Regions from separate parts of the Acidovorax sp. GW821-FHT10E04 genome, predicted to be linked through region 1. Evidence: predicted binding sites of a transcription regulator. Region 1 holds the regulator's gene; each other region holds the start of a gene.
What was found. Region 1 encodes sigma-54, which starts transcription at its own class of promoters, with help from an activator protein. Its sites were predicted from a motif close to TGGCANGNAANCTGCTTT; they were not measured.
Positions count from the first base shown of each region.

Region 2: the regulator sigma-54 is predicted to act here: its motif matches at 1,988-2,005, upstream of AC07OC_RS15200 (ammonium transporter).
Region 3: the regulator sigma-54 is predicted to act here: its motif matches at 1,890-1,907, upstream of nirB (nitrite reductase large subunit NirB).
Region 4: the regulator sigma-54 is predicted to act here: its motif matches at 2,069-2,086, upstream of AC07OC_RS05155 (ANTAR domain-containing response regulator).

Region 1 covers NZ_JBWKMT010000008.1:30,861-35,068, forward strand. Annotated here, with positions in the region: gene lptA (lipopolysaccharide transport periplasmic protein LptA) at 1-415, shown strand, start outside; gene lptB (LPS export ABC transporter ATP-binding protein) at 412-1,197, shown strand; gene AC07OC_RS22775 (RNA polymerase factor sigma-54) at 1,286-2,875, shown strand; gene AC07OC_RS22780 (acyl-CoA thioesterase) at 2,967-3,449, shown strand; gene AC07OC_RS22785 (THUMP domain-containing class I SAM-dependent RNA methyltransferase) at 3,446-4,208, shown strand, end outside.
Region 2 covers NZ_JBWKMT010000004.1:381,742-385,949, forward strand. Annotated here, with positions in the region: gene AC07OC_RS15195 (phospholipase D family protein) at 1-596, opposite strand, end outside; gene AC07OC_RS15200 (ammonium transporter) at 715-1,917, opposite strand; gene ribD (bifunctional diaminohydroxyphosphoribosylaminopyrimidine deaminase/5-amino-6-(5-phosphoribosylamino)uracil reductase RibD) at 2,072-3,181, opposite strand; gene AC07OC_RS15210 (type IV pilin protein) at 3,206-3,643, opposite strand; gene AC07OC_RS15215 (pilus assembly protein) at 3,672-4,208, opposite strand, start outside.
Region 3 covers NZ_JBWKMT010000002.1:44,352-48,559, forward strand. Annotated here, with positions in the region: gene nirB (nitrite reductase large subunit NirB) at 1-1,716, opposite strand, end outside; gene AC07OC_RS05070 (bifunctional protein-serine/threonine kinase/phosphatase) at 2,049-3,812, shown strand; gene AC07OC_RS05075 (MFS transporter) at 4,028-4,208, opposite strand, start outside.
Region 4 covers NZ_JBWKMT010000002.1:64,134-68,341, reverse strand. Annotated here, with positions in the region: gene tsaD (tRNA (adenosine(37)-N6)-threonylcarbamoyltransferase complex transferase subunit TsaD) at 1-623, opposite strand, end outside; gene AC07OC_RS05160 (branched-chain amino acid ABC transporter substrate-binding protein) at 724-1,890, opposite strand; gene AC07OC_RS05155 (ANTAR domain-containing response regulator) at 2,098-2,724, shown strand; gene AC07OC_RS05150 (CmpA/NrtA family ABC transporter substrate-binding protein) at 3,315-4,208, shown strand, end outside.

The DNA of each region.
Region 1 (4,208 bases):
GGTCACGGCCGAGGCGGGCAAGCGGGCCTTCTTCCGCCAGAAGCGCGATACCGTGGCGGGGGCGCCGGACGAGTTCATCGAAGGCGAGAGCGAAGTCATCGAGTACGACGGCAAGGCCGACAACGTGCGCTTCATCACCCGCGCCGAACTGCGCCGCTACCGCGGGGCGGTCCTCAGCGACGAGATCACCGGCGCCGTGATCGTCTACAACAACCTCACCGATGTGTTCACCGTGGACGGCAAGCGCACCCCCGCGACCAATGCGGCGGGCGATGCGCCCGCGCCCGGCAGCCGGGTGCGCGCGGTGCTCGCGCCCAAGGACCCGCCCGCCGGTGCCGCCGCGCCGGAGGCCGCGCCCCCGGCATCGGCGCCGGTGCTGCGCCCCAGCAACAGCCTTGGCGGCGGCTCCAAGTGAGCGCGCAGCCCGTCAGCCCCGGTCCTGACACCCAGGCGGGCAGCCGCCTGGAGGTGCAGCACCTGGCCAAGTCGTATGGCAGCCGCAAGGTCGTCAAGGATGTGTCGCTGGTCGTGCAAAAGGGCGAGGTCGTGGGCCTGCTGGGGCCCAACGGCGCGGGCAAGACCACCTCGTTCTACATGATCGTGGGCCTGGTGCGCAGCGACGCGGGCGACATCCGCATCGACGGCCATTCGGTGGCCCACATGCCCATCCACCGCCGCTCGCGGCTGGGGCTGTCCTACCTGCCGCAGGAAGCCTCCATCTTCCGCAAGCTCACGGTCGAAGAGAACGTGCGCGCGGTGCTGGAGCTGCAGCGCGCGGACGACGACGGCAAGCCGCTGTCGCGCGAGGCCATCGAAGAGCGTCTCACGGCCTTGCTGCAGGAGCTGCGCGTGGACCACCTGCGGGCCTCGCCCGCCATGGCCCTGTCGGGCGGCGAGCGCCGCCGCGTCGAGATCGCCCGCGCGCTGGCCACGCAGCCGCGCTTCATCCTGCTGGACGAGCCCTTTGCGGGCATCGACCCCATCGCCGTGATCGAGATACAGCGCATCATCGGTTTTCTCAAGGCGCGCGGCATCGGCGTGCTCATCACCGACCACAACGTGCGCGAGACGCTGGGCATCTGCGACCACGCCTTCATCATCAGCGATGGCCAGGTGCTGGCCCAGGGCACGCCATCCGAGATCGTGGACAACGCCGAAGTGCGCCGGGTGTACCTGGGCGAACATTTCCGCATGTAGACATGGCCTCCACGCTTGTCACTTCGTGTACTGCGCTGCCCCCCGAGGGGGGCTTCGCGCCTTGGGGCGGCCCGGCGGCGCTCAATCAATGAAACCTGGACTCTCGCTGCGCGTCTCGCAGCATCTTGCATTGACCCCCCAACTTCAGCAGTCCATCCGGCTGCTGCAGTTGTCCACGCTGGAACTCTCGCAGGAAGTCGAGCAGATGCTCGACGAAAACCCGTTCCTCGAACGCAACGCCGACGAGGCGCCGCGCGAGGAGTTTGGCCTGGAAGCCGCCGATACGCCGGCCCAGGCCGACGACTACAGCGCGGATGATGCTATTTTTTCAGGAGCTACCAGCGCAAGCAGTACCAGCGCTGAGGCTCAAAATGATGCTGAAACTCCGAGCGCGGGCGCCGACGAGCCCGACTGGAGCGGCGACGGCACGGTGGAGATGGCGCCCAACGACGCCGAGTGGGGCGGCGACGCCCCCGCCCGCAACCGCAACGACGCCGAAGGCGACGAGGCCGACGCCACCGAGCTGGCCCGCACGCACGAATCGCTGACCGCCTTTTTGCACCGACAGGCGCTGGCGCTGCGCCTGTCCGAGATCGACCGCGCCGCGCTGCGCTTCCTGATCGAATCGCTCAACGACGACGGCTACCTGGAGGATCCGCTCGAAGAGCTGGCCATCAGCCTGGCCGGGCCCGACGACCTGGAGCAGATCGAGGAACTGGTGCACCGCTTCACCGTGGCACAGCGGCTGCTGCAGAGCCTGGAGCCCGTGGGCGTGGGCGCGCGCGGCCTGGCCGAGTGCCTGACGCTGCAGCTCAAGGCGCTGGCCGCCGACGAGGACAGCGACATCGACCCCGACACCGTGCAGACCGCGCTGCGCGTGTGCCAGCAGCCGCTGGAGATGCTGGCGCGGCGCGACGTGCGCCGCCTCACGCAGGCCTGCGGCGACAGCGAGGAGCGCACCCGCGCCGCCATGGCGCTGATCGCCCGGCTGGAGCCGCGCCCGGGGCGCCGCTTCGCCGACGTGGAGCGCAACATCATCATCCCCGACGTGATCGTGCGCAAGGCCGGGCGCGCCAATGGCCGCGACGGGCAGCACAACTTCATCGTGCAGCTCAACCCCGACGTGATGCCGCGCCTGCGCGTGCACGACATCTATGCCGGCGCCCTGCGCGGCCACAAGGGCGGCGAGGGCCACCAGGGCATGCAGCAGCGCCTGCAGGAGGCGCGCTGGTTCATCAAGAACATCCAGCAGCGCTTCGACACCATCCTGCGCGTCTCGCGCGCCATCGTGGAGCGGCAGAAGAACTTCTTCACCCACGGCGAACTCGCGATGCGCCCGCTGGTGCTGCGCGACATCGCCGACGAGCTGGGCCTGCACGAGTCCACCATCAGCCGCGTGACCACGGCCAAGTACATGGCCACGCCCATCGGCACCTACGAGCTCAAGTACTTCTTCGGCTCGGGCCTGGGCACCGAGACCGGCGGCAATGCGTCGAGCACCGCCGTGCGTGCCCTCATCAAGCAATTCGTGGCCGCCGAGAGCCCGACCAAGCCGCTGTCCGACAGCCAGATCGCCGAGATGCTCAAGGAGCAGGGCATCGAGTGCGCGCGCCGCACCGTCGCCAAGTACCGCGAGGCGCTCAAGATCGCGCCGGCGAATCTGCGCAAGGCGCTGTAGGCGCCGTGCGGGCGTGTGCACGGCGCATGCGCCTGGTGGCCCGTTTTTCCGCTCCGTTGCTGTCTTTCCCTCTTACTTCGCCACCCCGTCCATGGCCCGCATCGTCTTCGACCTTCCCGCGCACTTCGGTTTCGCCACCGAAATGCAGATCTACATCAGCCACGTCAACCAGGGCGGGCACCTGGACAACGCGCAGCTGCTGAGCCTCGTGTCCGAGGCCCGGGTGCGGTTTTTCCAGTCACTCGGCTACCCCGAGGCCGACGTGGGCGGGCTGTCCATCGTGGTCGGAGACATCGTGGCGCAGTACAAGTCCGAGGGGTTCCACGGCGAGACCATGCGCGTGGAGATGGCGCCTGCGGACTTCAACCGCTATGGGTTCGACCTGGTCTTTTGCATGACCGAGAAGACCTCGGGCCGCGAGGTGGCGCGCGGCAAGATCGGCATCGTTTTCATCGGCAAGGCCGGCCGCAAGGTGGCGCCGATCCCGGACTCCATCCGCCAGTTGCTGCTGGCCCGTGCGGGCACGCCGGATTCACACGCACTTTCCGAGCGCGTATCCTCACCATCGTCATGAATCAACTCCAACTTTTTCTCCCTTGCGCCGCCGGTGTGGAGGGCTTTCTGGCCGACGAGGTGCATGGCATCACCGGCCTCACGGGGCAAGACCTGCTGGTCGGCCGTGGCGGCGTGCTGCTGCGCGCGTCCTGGCGCGAGGCGCTGCTGCTCAACCTGCACAGCCGCCTGGCCCAGCGCGTGCTGGTGCAGCTGGCGCACCGCCCCTACCGCTCTGAAAACGACCTGTATGCCGCCGCCAGCGACGTGGCGTGGGAAATCTGGTTCACCACGCGCCAGACCTTCAAGGTCGAGGTGACGGCCCAGCACAGCCCGCTGCAGAGCCTCAACTTCGCAGGCCTCAAGGTCAAGGACGCCGTGGCCGACCGGTTTCGCGCCAAAAGCGGCGTGCGCCCCGATGTGAACACGCAGTGGCCCGACGTGCGCATCCACCTGCACCTGACCACGGAAGAAGCCACCATCTACATCGACACCTCCGGCGAGCCGCTGTTCAAGCGTGGCTGGCGCGAGGACAAGGGCGATGCCCCGCTGAAGGAAACCCTGGCCGCCGCCATGATCGCCGCCAGCGGCTGGGACCCGCACGGTGACAACCCCCAGCCGCTGTACGACCCCTGCTGCGGCAGCGGCACCATCGCCATCGAGGCCGCGCAGATCGCCTGTCGCATCCCGGCGGGCATGCTGCGCCGCTTTGCGTTCGAGAAACTGCTGCCCTACCAGGCCCATGTCTGGACTGCTATTAAAAATGAAGCTGAAGGCGCAA
Region 2 (4,208 bases), on a different contig from region 1:
GCGATGAAGAGCTTGTTGTGCATGCGCTGCTGCACGCGGGAGAAGTCCCCCAGCGCGCCCAGCATGCGCCCCAGGGGCGAGCCGCGCGCACCCGTGAGCGGGTTGAACATGCGCATCTCGATGTTGGGCACGAAGGCCAGCCGCATGACCTGCGCATCACGCCCCGTGCTGTGGAAGTCGTCCAGCAGCACACGCACACGCACGCCGCGCTGGGCCGCCGCGATCACGCCCAGCAGCAGGCGCTCGGTACTGGCGTCAGCGTGGATGGCGTAGTACTGCAGGTCCAGCGTCTTCTGTGCGGCGTCGACCAGGGCGAGGCGGCTGCTGTAGGCCGCCTGGGGCCCGCTGAGCAGCAGGAACCCGGAAGGATGGCGGCCGCCCACCGACGCGCGGCGCGTTTCCACCAATTGGCCCAGGGCCGTGTCCGCAGGCGACGCCAATGCGCTCGACACCGGCCGGTCCACATCCTTGGGCAGGCCGGCGCAGCCGGTGATGGCGCTTGCAATGCACATGGCCAGGACGGCCAGCCAGCCATAGCGGGCGGTGGTGCCCAGGAACGGCGCTGGAGCGGCGGGAGCAGGGGGCAGTGCAGGCATGGCGCGATTGTGACCGTGCGGCGCCGCTCGCGCTTGTCAGACGCGGCGCCAACGCAGCCACGGTGGCGATCGGGTGGATGCGGGCGCATCGCGGTGCGGTGCCCTGGCGCCGCGGCGGCTACCAGCTCACTTCGCGATCGGGTGTGGCGCTGATCTTGTGGATCGACAGGTCCGCACCGTCGAACTCCTCTTCCTGCGAGAGCCGCAGGCCGACCGTGCTTTTGAGAATGCCATACACCACGAAGCCGCCCGCCAGTGCCCAGGCCACGCCCAGGGCGGTGCCGACAAGCTGGGCGGAAAAGCTCACCCCGCCGAGCCCGCCCAGCGCCTTGCTGCCAAAAATGCCAGCCGCCAGCCCGCCCCAGGTGCCGCACAGGCCGTGCAGCGGCCAGACACCCAGCACGTCGTCGATCTTCCACCGGTTCTGCGTGAGCGTGAACATCAGCACAAAAATGGCGCCAGCCACCGCACCCACCACGAGCGCACCCAGCGGGTGCATCAGGTCGGAGCCCGCGCACACCGCCACCAGCCCCGCCAGCGGGCCGTTGTGGACGAAGCCGGGGTCATTCTTGCCCAGCACCAGGGCGGCCAGCGTGCCGCCGACCATGGCCATCAGGGAGTTCACCGCCACCAGGCCGGAAAGTTTGTCCACGGTCTGCGCGCTCATCACATTGAAGCCGAACCAGCCCACGACGAGCACCCATGCGCCCAGCGCCAGAAACGGAATGTTGGAAGGCGGGTGCGCGGAGATGGCGCCATCCTTGCGATACCGGTTGGCGCGGGAGCCCAGCAGGATCACGGCAGGCAGGGCGATCCAGCCGCCCATCGCGTGCACCACGATGGAGCCGGCGAAATCATGGAACTCCTCGCCGGCGAACCCTTTGATCCAGGCCTGCACGCCAAAATGCTGGTTCCAGGCAATGCCCTCGAAGAATGGATACACAAAGCCGACGATGACCGCCGTGGCCATGAGCTGCGGCCAGAACTTGGCGCGTTCCGCGATCCCCCCCGACACGATGGCCGGAATGGCCGCTGCAAAGGTGAGCAGGAAGAAGAACTTCACCAGTGCATAGCCGCTTTGCTGCACCAGCGACTCGGCCCCCACGAAAAAGTGCGTGCCGTAGGCCACGCTGTACCCCACGGCAAAGTACACGACCGTGGACACAGAAAAATCCACCAGGATCTTCACCAGCGCATTCACCTGGTTCTTCTTGCGGACCGTGCCCAGCTCCAGGAAGGCAAAACCGGCGTGCATGGCCAGCACCATGATGGCCCCCAGAAGAATGAACAGGGCATCCGTGCCCTGTTTGAGTGCTTCCATAACGTCCTCTTGCAGTAAATTGATCCGTTCTGGTGCGGTTTGAGTGGGTGCACCAGATTTGCACCAAATTGAAGCAAGAAGCGCGCCAGAGGTTGGTGCGTGGCTTTTGCACTGCCTTGGGGCGGTGCGGCCGAAGGCGATCGCGAGGGCCGGATTAAAAACTATCCCGACCCTGGACCCGTGCCAGGACGCGAAGGTCCGGTCCGATCATCTCTGCGGATGTGAACTGCAGCGCAAGCCCGTCCGCCAGCGCATGGAGCGGGTCCAGGTTCGCCATGCCCAGCCCGGGGCCCAGCAGGCGAGGGGCCAAGTACACAAGCAGTTCATCGACGAGGCCTTCTCGGACGAGGGATCCATTGAGCTTGTGGCCTGCTTCCACATGCAGCTCATTGATTCCCCGCTGGCCAAGGTCTTTCAGCATCGCTGCCAGATCCACTTTGCCGCTGGCATTGGGCAGATGGATCACCGTGGCACCGCGAGCTTCCAAGGCGGCTTTCTTTTCCTTGCTTGTGTTGGCTGTGTAGACAAGGCAATCACGTCCGCCCATCAGCAGGTTGGCATGCGGGGGCAGCTGCAATTGACTATCCACCAAGACCACATGGGGCTGGCGGGGTGTAGGTACTTCCCGGACGTCCAGGCGGGGGTTGTCGTCCAGCACGGTACCAATGCCGGTCAAAATGGCACAGGCCCTTGCCCGCCAGGCATGCCCATCCGCGCGTGCCGTGCGCGAGGTGATCCACTGGCTGGCGCCGTTATGAAGCGCCGTGGTGCCGTCCAGGGACGCTGCCGTCTTGAGCCGCACCCATGGCGTGCCCCGAACCATGCGGCTGAAAAAACCGATGTTGAGTTCGCGTGATTCTTCTGCCCCTGGGCCCACGACAACCTCGATACCCGCCGCCCGCAATCGCTCGAATCCGTGGCCTGCGACCAGAGGGTTGGGGTCGGTGATGGATGCCACCACTTTTGCAATCCCGGCTTCGATCAATGCATTGCAGCATGGACCGGTGCGGCCATGGTGAGAGCATGGCTCCAGGGTGACATAGGCGGTGGCACCGCGCACGTCGCGGCCAGCTGCTGCGGCATCGCGCAGCGCCATGATTTCTGCATGGGCGCCACCAGCACGCTGAGTGAATCCTCGGCCCAGCACCTCACCGTCGGGAGCGGTGATGACGCAACCAACGCGAGGATTGGGGCTGGAAAGAAAAAGTGCCTGGGCGGCTAGCCCAAGCGCTTGGTTCGCATAGTGGAGCGCTGTAGTGGTCATTGCTCCAGGATGGTAGCGCAGTGCTTACTTGCTCCAGCATGTGGCGTCAAAGCCAGCGTCAGTTTGAATCTTGCCGTTCGCGCCGCGTATGCCCGTGTGGGTCAATGTGTAGTTCCCGCACTTGTCCCCAATTTGCGCGCCTCGGGGTGTGGCGGTCAATGTGAATGAGGATGTTGTCGCGGGACCACCAATGGACAAGGTGTACCGTTTGTTTGGATCGAGGGTTCCATCCGCAAGACGCCATTGAAGAGAGTTTGGAAGAGTCGTCGGGTACACGCCGTTCGCCGTGGAGGCCCGCTCCAACCACTGCTGCGCCTGAAGAAGGCCTGCGCGAGCATCGGCGCGGTGACCCCGCCGGATGTACTCCGTGTAGCTGGGGAAAGCGATGGCTGAGAGGATGCCAACGATTGCCACCACAATCATTAGCTCAATCAGCGTAAAGCCCCGATGTTGCCTTTTCATAAGACAGTGTGCTCCTGCTAAAGCTGGTTTATTGCATTTGACGCCAGCTGGGGCGCATGGATTGTTCTGGGAGGAGGGCGTTGTCCAAACTGTCGTCTGTCCCGTCAGGTTTTTTCCCAGTGACTCGCATCTTTTCTCCACGCTTGATCATGGTCTGTGCGCCAGCAGTGACGGACACTCTCGATGCTCCTTGGTCGGCTGCCAAGTTGTATTTGCCATTGCCATCCGTATCCATGATCTGCACGCTGGGCTTCTTGCCATCCATGATGTTGATAAGGGTCATGTATTGGCGTTCCTTGTCCACCGTGCCTGCTTCGCATGTTTCAACGGCAGGGTCTAGTCTGGAGCCCTTGGCCGGCACCTGCGAGAAGACGGTCAGCAGGTTGCTGCCGTCATAGAATTCGATAGGCTTGAGCAGGCGTTCGCGGGTCTGGGGCAGGTCCATGTACCAACCGCTGCTGGTTCCCCAATTCAGTACGGTGGCATCGGTAATGGTCCAGAACTCATGACCATCGCGGGTGTTCACGGACGCAGTGGGAATTGTGCGTTGGACCAGACTCGACTG
Region 3 (4,208 bases), on a different contig from region 1:
GTAGGTGCCGTCTTTCTGGATGTTGGCGTGGCTGCGTTCGTTGATGAAGCGGCTTTGCGGATCGTCCCTGGCCTCCTTGGGCCAGGTGCTGATGAGGTAGTAGTTGACCGCGGGGCGGCAGCTGGCGCAGCCATTGGGCGTCTTCCATTCCATGAACCTGAACACGTCGGCGATGGTCACCAGCTTGGCTGTGCGAATCGCATCGCGCACGGCCTGGTGGCCGTGGTCGGTGCAACCGCACATGGCCTTGGTCTTGGGCGTGGCGCTGTAGTCGCCGCCCGCCGTGAACATGATGATCTGCTCCACCAGCCCGGTGCACGAGCCGCAGGATGCGCTGGCCTTGGTGTGCTTGCGCACTTCGTCCAGCGTGAACAGGCCTTTTTCCTTGATGGCCTTGCAGATGGCGCCCTTGGTCACGCCGTTGCAGCCGCAGACCTCGTCGCTGTCCTGCATGGCGGCGGCCTTGCTCTGGCCCTGGTGGCCCGTGTCGCCCATGTTGGATTCGCCGAACATGAGCCGGTCGCGGATGTCGCTCACCGTGCGGCCGTCGCGCAGCAGCTTGAAATACCAGCTGCCGTCCACCGTGTCGCCGTACAGGCACGCGCCCACGAGCTTGTCGTCCTTGAGCACCAGTTTCTTGTACACGCCGCCGAAGGGGTCGCTCATCACGATTTCCTCGGTGCCTTCGCCGCCCTGGAAGTCGCCGGCCGAGAACAGGTCGATGCCGGTGACCTTGAGCTTGGTGGAGGTGAGCGAGCCCTGGTAGCGGCCGATGCCGAACTCGGCCAGGTGGTTGGCCAGCACCTTGCCCTGCTCGAACAGCGGGGCCACCAGGCCATAGGCGATGCCCCGGTGCGCGGCGCACTCGCCCACGGCGTAGATGCGCGCGTCGGTGGTGGTCTGCAGCGTGTCGCTCACCACGATGCCGCGGTTCACGTGCAGGCGCATCTTTTCGGCGAGCTGCGTGTTGGGGCGGATGCCTACGGCCATCACCACGAGGTCGGCGGGCACCTCGGTGCCGTCCTTGAACTTGATGCCTGCCACGCGGCCATCGGCGTTGCCCACCAGTTCCTGCGTCTGCGCGCCGATCAGGAACTGCATGCCGCGCTGCTGCAGCGAATCCTGCAGCATCTTGCCCGCCACGTCGTCCAGCTGGCGTTCCATGAGCCAGCCCGCCACGTGCACCACGGTGACCTGCATGCCGCGCTTCATGAGGCCGTTGGCGGCCTCCAGGCCCAGCAGGCCGCCGCCGATGACCACGGCGTGTTTGTAGGTGGCGGCGGCGTCGATCATGGCCTGGGTGTCGGCGATGTCGCGGTAGGCCAGCACGCCTTGGAGGTCCTTGCCGGGGATGGGCAGGATGAAGGGGTTGGAGCCCGTGGCAAGGATCAGGCGGTCGTATTCGGCGGTGACCACCGTGCCGTCCTTGCTGGTGGCGCTGACCACGCGGCGCACGCGGTCCACATCGGTCACGGTGAAGCCGGTGTGCAGCGTGATGTGGTTGTCGGCATACCAGGACCAGTCGTTCAGAATGATCTCGTCGATGGTCTGCTCGCCGGCCAGCACGGGCGAGAGCAGGATGCGGTTGTAGTTGGGGTGCGGCTCTGCGCCGAACACCGTGATGTCGTACAGATCGGGGGCAATCTTGAGCAGCTCTTCCAGCGTGCGCACACCGGCCATGCCGTTCCCCACCATCACCAGCTTGAGCTTTTTCATCGTGACTCCGTCCGTTGCGCCGCCGGGGCGGCGCGAAAAACAAAAAAGGCGTCCACACGATGCTGCTTCGAATGCGATTCGAAACGGCATGTGGGGACGCCTTTGTCCGTACAACTCCTCGGTGCGCCATTGCACGGCTGAATTGCGGGACCCCGCAGGGTCGTTGCCTACGTTAAGCAATGCTTGTGCCAGTCGCCCTGCACGCATCTGGGGCGCGGGCTGGCGCCGGGCCCGGAGAATGGGGCAGGCCGGGGCCGGACCCGTGCCGCCCCGCGCACCCGGCGGGCGCGGCATGCACCACCTTGGGCATGAAACCTGCATGGAGCTGGTGCATGAGTTTTGAACTGGACTTTGGCTACACCTCGCAGGCCGGGCGCAAGGCGTTGAACGAGGACTTCGCCGCGCTGGTGTCCGGGCAGGGGCGCGAGCGCGAGCGGGGTGCAATCGCCGCCATCGCCGATGGCGTGAGCACGGGCGGCAACGGCCGCGAGGCCGCCCAGACCACGGTCAACACGCTGGTGAACGACTACTTCGCCACGCCCGACACCTGGGATACCACGGTGGCGCTGGACCGCATCCTGTCCGCCCACAACGGCTGGCTCGCGTCCATGAACCGGCGCCGCCAGCCCGCGGTGGGGCTGACCACCGTGACCGCGCTGGTGCTGCGCGGCCAGTCGTACACGCTGGCCCATGTGGGCGACACGCGGGCCTACCTGCTGCGCGGCGGCCGGCTGCAGCAGCTGACCGCCGACCACGTGATGTCGCAGCACGACTTCGCCCACCAGCTCACCCGCGCCATGGGCCTGGATGACCATGTGGTGGTGGACTACAGCCAGGGCGAACTGCACAGCGGCGACCTGTTCGTGCTGCTCTCCGATGGCGTGCACGGCAGCCTTCCCGTGCGCGAACTGCGCCAGCTGCTGCGCCAGGGCGGGCCGGCGCAGGCCCTGAGCGACGGGCTGGTGCAGGCCGCGCTGCGCCGAGGCAGCAGCGACAACGTGACCGCGCTGATCGTGCAGGTGCAGGGCGTTCTGGAGGCCACGCTGCAGGATGAATCCCGCCGTGCGCAGGACCTGCCCGTGCTGCCCCTGCTCAAGGTGGGCGACACCGTGGATGGCCTCACGGTGACGGCCCTGGTGGCCGACAGCGGCATCCACCGCATCTACCAGGTGCGCGACGGGGCTACGCAGCGGCTGTATGCCCTCAAGACCCTGCTGCCCGCGCGCGCCCACGACGCGCAGGAGCGGGCCACGCTGGCGCACGAGGCCTGGGTGGCGCGGCGCATGCAGTCGGGCCAGGCCGCAGCCCATCTGGCGCGGCTCAACGACTGGCCATTGGGCGCCACCGGCACGGGCGACGGCGCGGGGGCCAGCGCGTTTTACCTGCTGTACGACTGGCATTCCGGCGACACGCTGGGGCAGCGCCTGCGCCACCGCCAGCACCTGGCCGTGGGGCAGGCCGTGACGGTGGCCGTGCAGGCCGCGCGCGTGCTGGGCTGGCTGCACCGCCAGGGCGTGGTGCACCGCGACATCAAGCCCGACAACCTGCACCTGGGCGACGACGGCGTGCTGCGCGTGCTGGACCTGGGCGTGGCCCTCTCGGGCCGCGAACCCGAGGCCACGCGCCGCCTGCACGCGGGCACCCCCAGCTACATGAACCCCGAGCAGTGGCCGGGCTACGAACGCAACGGCGATCCCGCCGGCCAGCTGCCCGACGCGGGCAGCGACCTGTTCGCGCTGGGCGTCACGCTGTACCAGCTGCTCAGCCACGGGCGCCTGCCCTATGGCGAGGTGGTGCAGTACCAGCTGGGCCGCTACCACCGCGACCCCGTGGCCCCCAGCCGCCACAACCCGGGCGTGCCCATCTGGCTCGACCAGATCGCCCTGAAGGCCGTGGCGCGCCACCGCGCGCAGCGCTTCGAGACGGCGGAGGAGCTGCTGCTGGCCCTGGAGCGCGGCGCGTCGCGGCCCCTGTCGGCCCCCGGCCCCCAGCCCCTGATGCAGCGCGATGCCACGGCCCTGTGGAAGATCGCGCTCGCGGTGAGCGTGCTGGTGAACCTGCTGCTGATCTACTGGCTGCTGTTCCTGCCCCGGTAGGGGGCGGCAATGGTGGTTGATTGCTATTGAAAACATAGCTGCCGGCGCTGATGGAGAAAGCGCCAGGGCCTGTTTTTCCTTCAAGATAACATCGCGGTGGTGCGCGGCCTCTGAAGCCGCCCCGGCCCCTGCGGGGATGCCGGGCAGGGGCTTTTCCTTTCGGGCGGCCCGTGCCCGCGCCTCCGTGGGCAGGCACAAGGCAAGGCCGCAACGCCTCAGGAGGAAGTCCTGGCCCGTCCGCCGCGTTCGGCCCAGGTCCGCGTCCAGCGGATCTGCATCACGCGCAGCAGCAGCAGCATGGCCAGCGCACACACTGCGATGCCCACGAAACCCCACAGGTAAGTGCCTGTGTACTGGCGCGAGATGCCCATGCCGTTGGGGATGAGGCCGCCGCCC
Region 4 (4,208 bases), on a different contig from region 1:
AGCAGCGGGCGCGGCAGCTTGAAGGCCGCCGGATCGCCCTGCTCGGCCAGGCGTGACAGCGCCGGCCCTCCCGGGTAGCCCAGGCCCATGAGCTTGGCCGACTTGTCGAAGGCCTCGCCCGCCGCGTCGTCGATGGTCTCGCCCAGGATCTCGTAGCGGCCCACGCCGTCCACCCGCATGAGCTGGGTGTGGCCGCCGGAGACCAGCAGGGCCACGAAGGGGAACTCGGGCGGGTCCGCGCTCAGGAAGGGCGAGAGCAGGTGCCCCTCCAGGTGGTGCACGCCCAGCACCGGCTTGTCCAGCGCCGCGCCCAGCGCGCAGGCCACGCCGGCCCCCACCAGCAGGGCACCCGCCAGGCCCGGGCCGCGCGTGTAAGCAACCACGTCCACGTCCGCCAGCGTCTGGCCGGACTCCGTCAACACTTGCGTGGTCAGCGGCAGCACGCGGCGGATGTGGTCGCGGCTGGCCAGCTCGGGCACCACGCCACCATAGGCCTGGTGCATCTCGATCTGGCTGTGCAGGGCGTGGGACAGCAGGGTGGGAACGGCATCGCCCGTGGAGCGCACCAGCGCCACGCCGGTCTCGTCGCACGAGGATTCAATTCCGAGGATCAACAGACTCATGCCCCGAGTGTAAAACCCGGGCTCGCGGGGGGCCTGATGCAAAAACCCCTGCCGGCGGTGGCCGGCAGGGGTCGTGCATCCCCAGGGTCGCAGGCCGCGCCTACCAGCGGTCCGAGCGCATGCGCAGCTCCCAGCTGCCGCTGCGCAGTTCGTACACGCCCACCGCGCCGTAGCGCTGCTCGCCCTTGTCATCCCAGGTCATCGTGCCGATCACGGGCGCGTAGCCGTTGATGCCGTGCATGGCCTTGGTGATGTCCTTGGGGTCCGCGGACTTGGCCTTCTGGATGGCCGCCGAGAGCACGTACATGCTGTCGTAGCTGTAGTGCCCGCCGTACGCGGGCGGCTTCTTGTAGGCATCGATGTACTTTTCCAGGAAGGGCTTGCCCGTGGAAAACTCCTTGGCTTCCAGCACGGGCGAGGTGGCATAGACGCCCTCGACGATGCCGGCCCCCTTGGTCATGTCGGTGGTCTTGATGGTGTCGCCGCCCAGCAGGCTCACCTTGGTGTGCCCCACCTTGCGCAGGGCTTCCAGCAACGCCAGCGCCTGGAAGTCATTGAGGGTGGAGACGATCACCTCCACCTTCGCGGCCTTGAGTTCGCCGGCCAGTTCGTCGAATGCCGTGGTCTTGTCGTCGAACGACTTGCGCACCACCACCTCTTTCTTCTCGGCCTTGAGCTGCGCGGCGGCCCCGTCGGCCAGGCCCTTGCCGTAGGGCGTGCCATCGTCCAGCGCGGCATAGCGCGCGGCGCCCAGCTGGGTGGCGGCAAACGAGCCGATGGCGCGCGCCTGCAGCGTGTCGTTGCCCACCATGCGGAAGGTGGTGGAAAAACCCAGCTGCGTGAACTTGGGGTTGGTGGAGATGGCGATCTGCGCGATGTCCTTGGCCGCGTAGATGGGCGCGGTCTCGATGCTCACGCCCGAATTCAGGTGCCCGATGACGGCCACCACGCCGGCATCCACCAGCTGCTGGGCCACCGTCTTGCCGGTGGCCGCGTCGGCCTTGTCGTCCACCGCCACCACCTCCAGCGTCACCCGCTTGCCGTCCACGGTGTAGCCGCCCTTGTTCAGTTCGGCCACGGCCAGGTTCACGCCATTGAGCAAGTCCTGCCCGAGGGCGCCCAGGGGGCCGCTCAAGGGCTGCGCCACGCCGATCTTGATGGTGTCGGGCACCTTGCCGCACCCGGACAGGAGCAGCAGCGCCATGGACGCGGCGGTGGTCAAGGCCAGCCCGGCGGCGAAACGGCGCCGGTCAATATGCTTGTTCATGCGGAATCCTCATCAATATGTCAATGTGACCAGATGTATATGCGACGACGGAGGAAAGGCGCTATCGGGTATGCCCTGCCAATCGGCAAACTATTAGCAAGTTTCAGACCCTGCAAGGCAAGGCCCTTGCCGGAACCCGGCGCCTGCCCGGGGCGCACCGCTTCGGCGCACCAATTTGTGGCGTAAAAATTGCTTATGCTCCGGGGTATGAACGAGTCTCTGCGCATCGTGGTGGTGGCCCCGGACCTGGCCATTGCCGACCCCGACGACGAACACGCCGTGCTGCAGGCGGAGCGTTCGCGGGCGCTGCGCATCGGGCTGCTGGAGAACAATTTCAACCTGATCGCCACGCTGCCCGCGGATGTGTTCCTGAGCGAGCGGATCGCCCAGTTGCAGCCCGACCTGATCATCGTGGACGCCGAGAGCGAGGCCCGCGACGCGCTGGAACACGTGGTGGTGGCCACGCGCGACGAACGCCGCCCCATCGTGATGTTCACCAACGACGAGGACACCTCGCACGTCAAGGACGCGGTGGCCGCGGGCGTGTCGGCCTACATCGTGGCCGGCCTCGCGCCCCAGCGCATCCGCCCCATCCTGGACGTGGCGATGGCGCGCTTCCAGCACGAGCAGGCGCTGCGCGCCGAGCTCGCCGATGCCAAGACCGAGCTCAAGGACCGCAAGACCATCGACCGCGCCAAGGGCCTGCTCATGCAGCGCCAGGGCCTGACCGAGCAGGCCGCGTACGAGAAACTGCGCAAGACCGCCATGGACAAGGGCCTCAAGCTCGTGGATGTGGCCCAGCGCATGCTCGACGTGATGGACCTGCTCGGGTAAGCAGGTGACACCCTCCTGAGGCGCTGCGCGCATCGGTGCAGCCGCCAGAGGCCGCCCGCTCCTGGGGACGTCCAGACTGCGCAGGCAGTCTTGGAGCCGCGGCCCTTGGCCCCTCCTCTCGAATCGCTGCCCGGCTCGGGAAAGGGGACGATCCCCTCGCTGCGCAGCGGTCCTTGCCCGGCATCCCCGGCCTGGGCCACGCCCAGGTCCACCGGCTTCTCCCGGATGGTGCGCCGCACAAAGGCAGTGCGGCATTCACCGCGCGCACAACCTCCGCGCGTTTGCAGGTCAAAAAGGCCCCCAGCGCTTGATCCATTTGCGCAAGCAGCTATTAATTCAATAGCAAACCATGCGCCGAACTGATGCGGAGCCCGTGCGGCAAGGCCTGGCACGCCACTTGCATTAACCCCTGCGAGACCAATGGCGGTCTCACCCCCACACAGCACGGGCCCAAAGGCGGGCCGGTGCTGGGCGAGCCCTTCATCGGGTATCGCCATGGACAGAGGCGTCCCTCACCGACCGGTGCTGCATGTATGCAGGCTGCTCGGGAGGACGCCTTTTTTGTTTTCAACGCTATGAGGAAGTGCCCCATGACCGATCTGCTCAAAACCAGCCTCAACCGCCGCACCGTGCTGCAGGCCGCCACCGTGGGCGCCGTCGGCGTCAGCCCCGCGCTGCGTGCGCTGGTGCACGCCCAGGGCTCGGACGCGCCGGAGAAGAAGGAAGTCAAGATCGGCTTCATCCCGCTGACCGACTGCGCCAGCGTGGTGATGGCCTCGGTGCTCGGCATCGACAAGAAGTACGGCGTGACCATCATCCCCACCAAGGAAGCCTCCTGGGCCGGTGTGCGCGACAAGCTGGTCAACGGCGAACTCGACTTCGCCCACGTGCTGTACGGCCTGGTCTACGGCGTGCACCTGGGCCTGGCCGGGCCCAAGAAGGACATGGCCGTGCTGATGAACCTGAACCACAACGGGCAGGCCATCACGCTGTCCAAGAAGCTCGCCGACAAGGGCGCCGTCAATGGCGCGGGCCTGGCCAAGCTGATGGCCAGCGAGAAGCGCGAGTACACCTTCGCGCAGACCTTCCCCACCGGCACGCACGCCATGTGGCTGTACTACTGGCTGGCGGCCAACGGCATCAACCCGATGAAGGATGCCAAGGTCATCACCGTGCCCCCGCCACAGATGGTGGCCAACATGCGCGTGGGCAACATGGACGGCTTCTGCGTGGGCGAGCCCTGGAACCACCGCGCCATCATGGACGGCATCGGCGTGACGGCCACGACCACGCAGGACATCTGGAAGGACCACCCCGAGAAGGTGCTGGGCACCACGTCCGAATTCGTGCAGAAGTACCCCAACACGGCCCGTGCCGTGACGGCCGCCATCCTGGAGGCCAGCAAGTGGATCGACGAAGGCCTGGCCAACAAGAACAAGATGGCCGAGACCATTGCCGGCAAGGCCTACGTGAACACGGGCGTC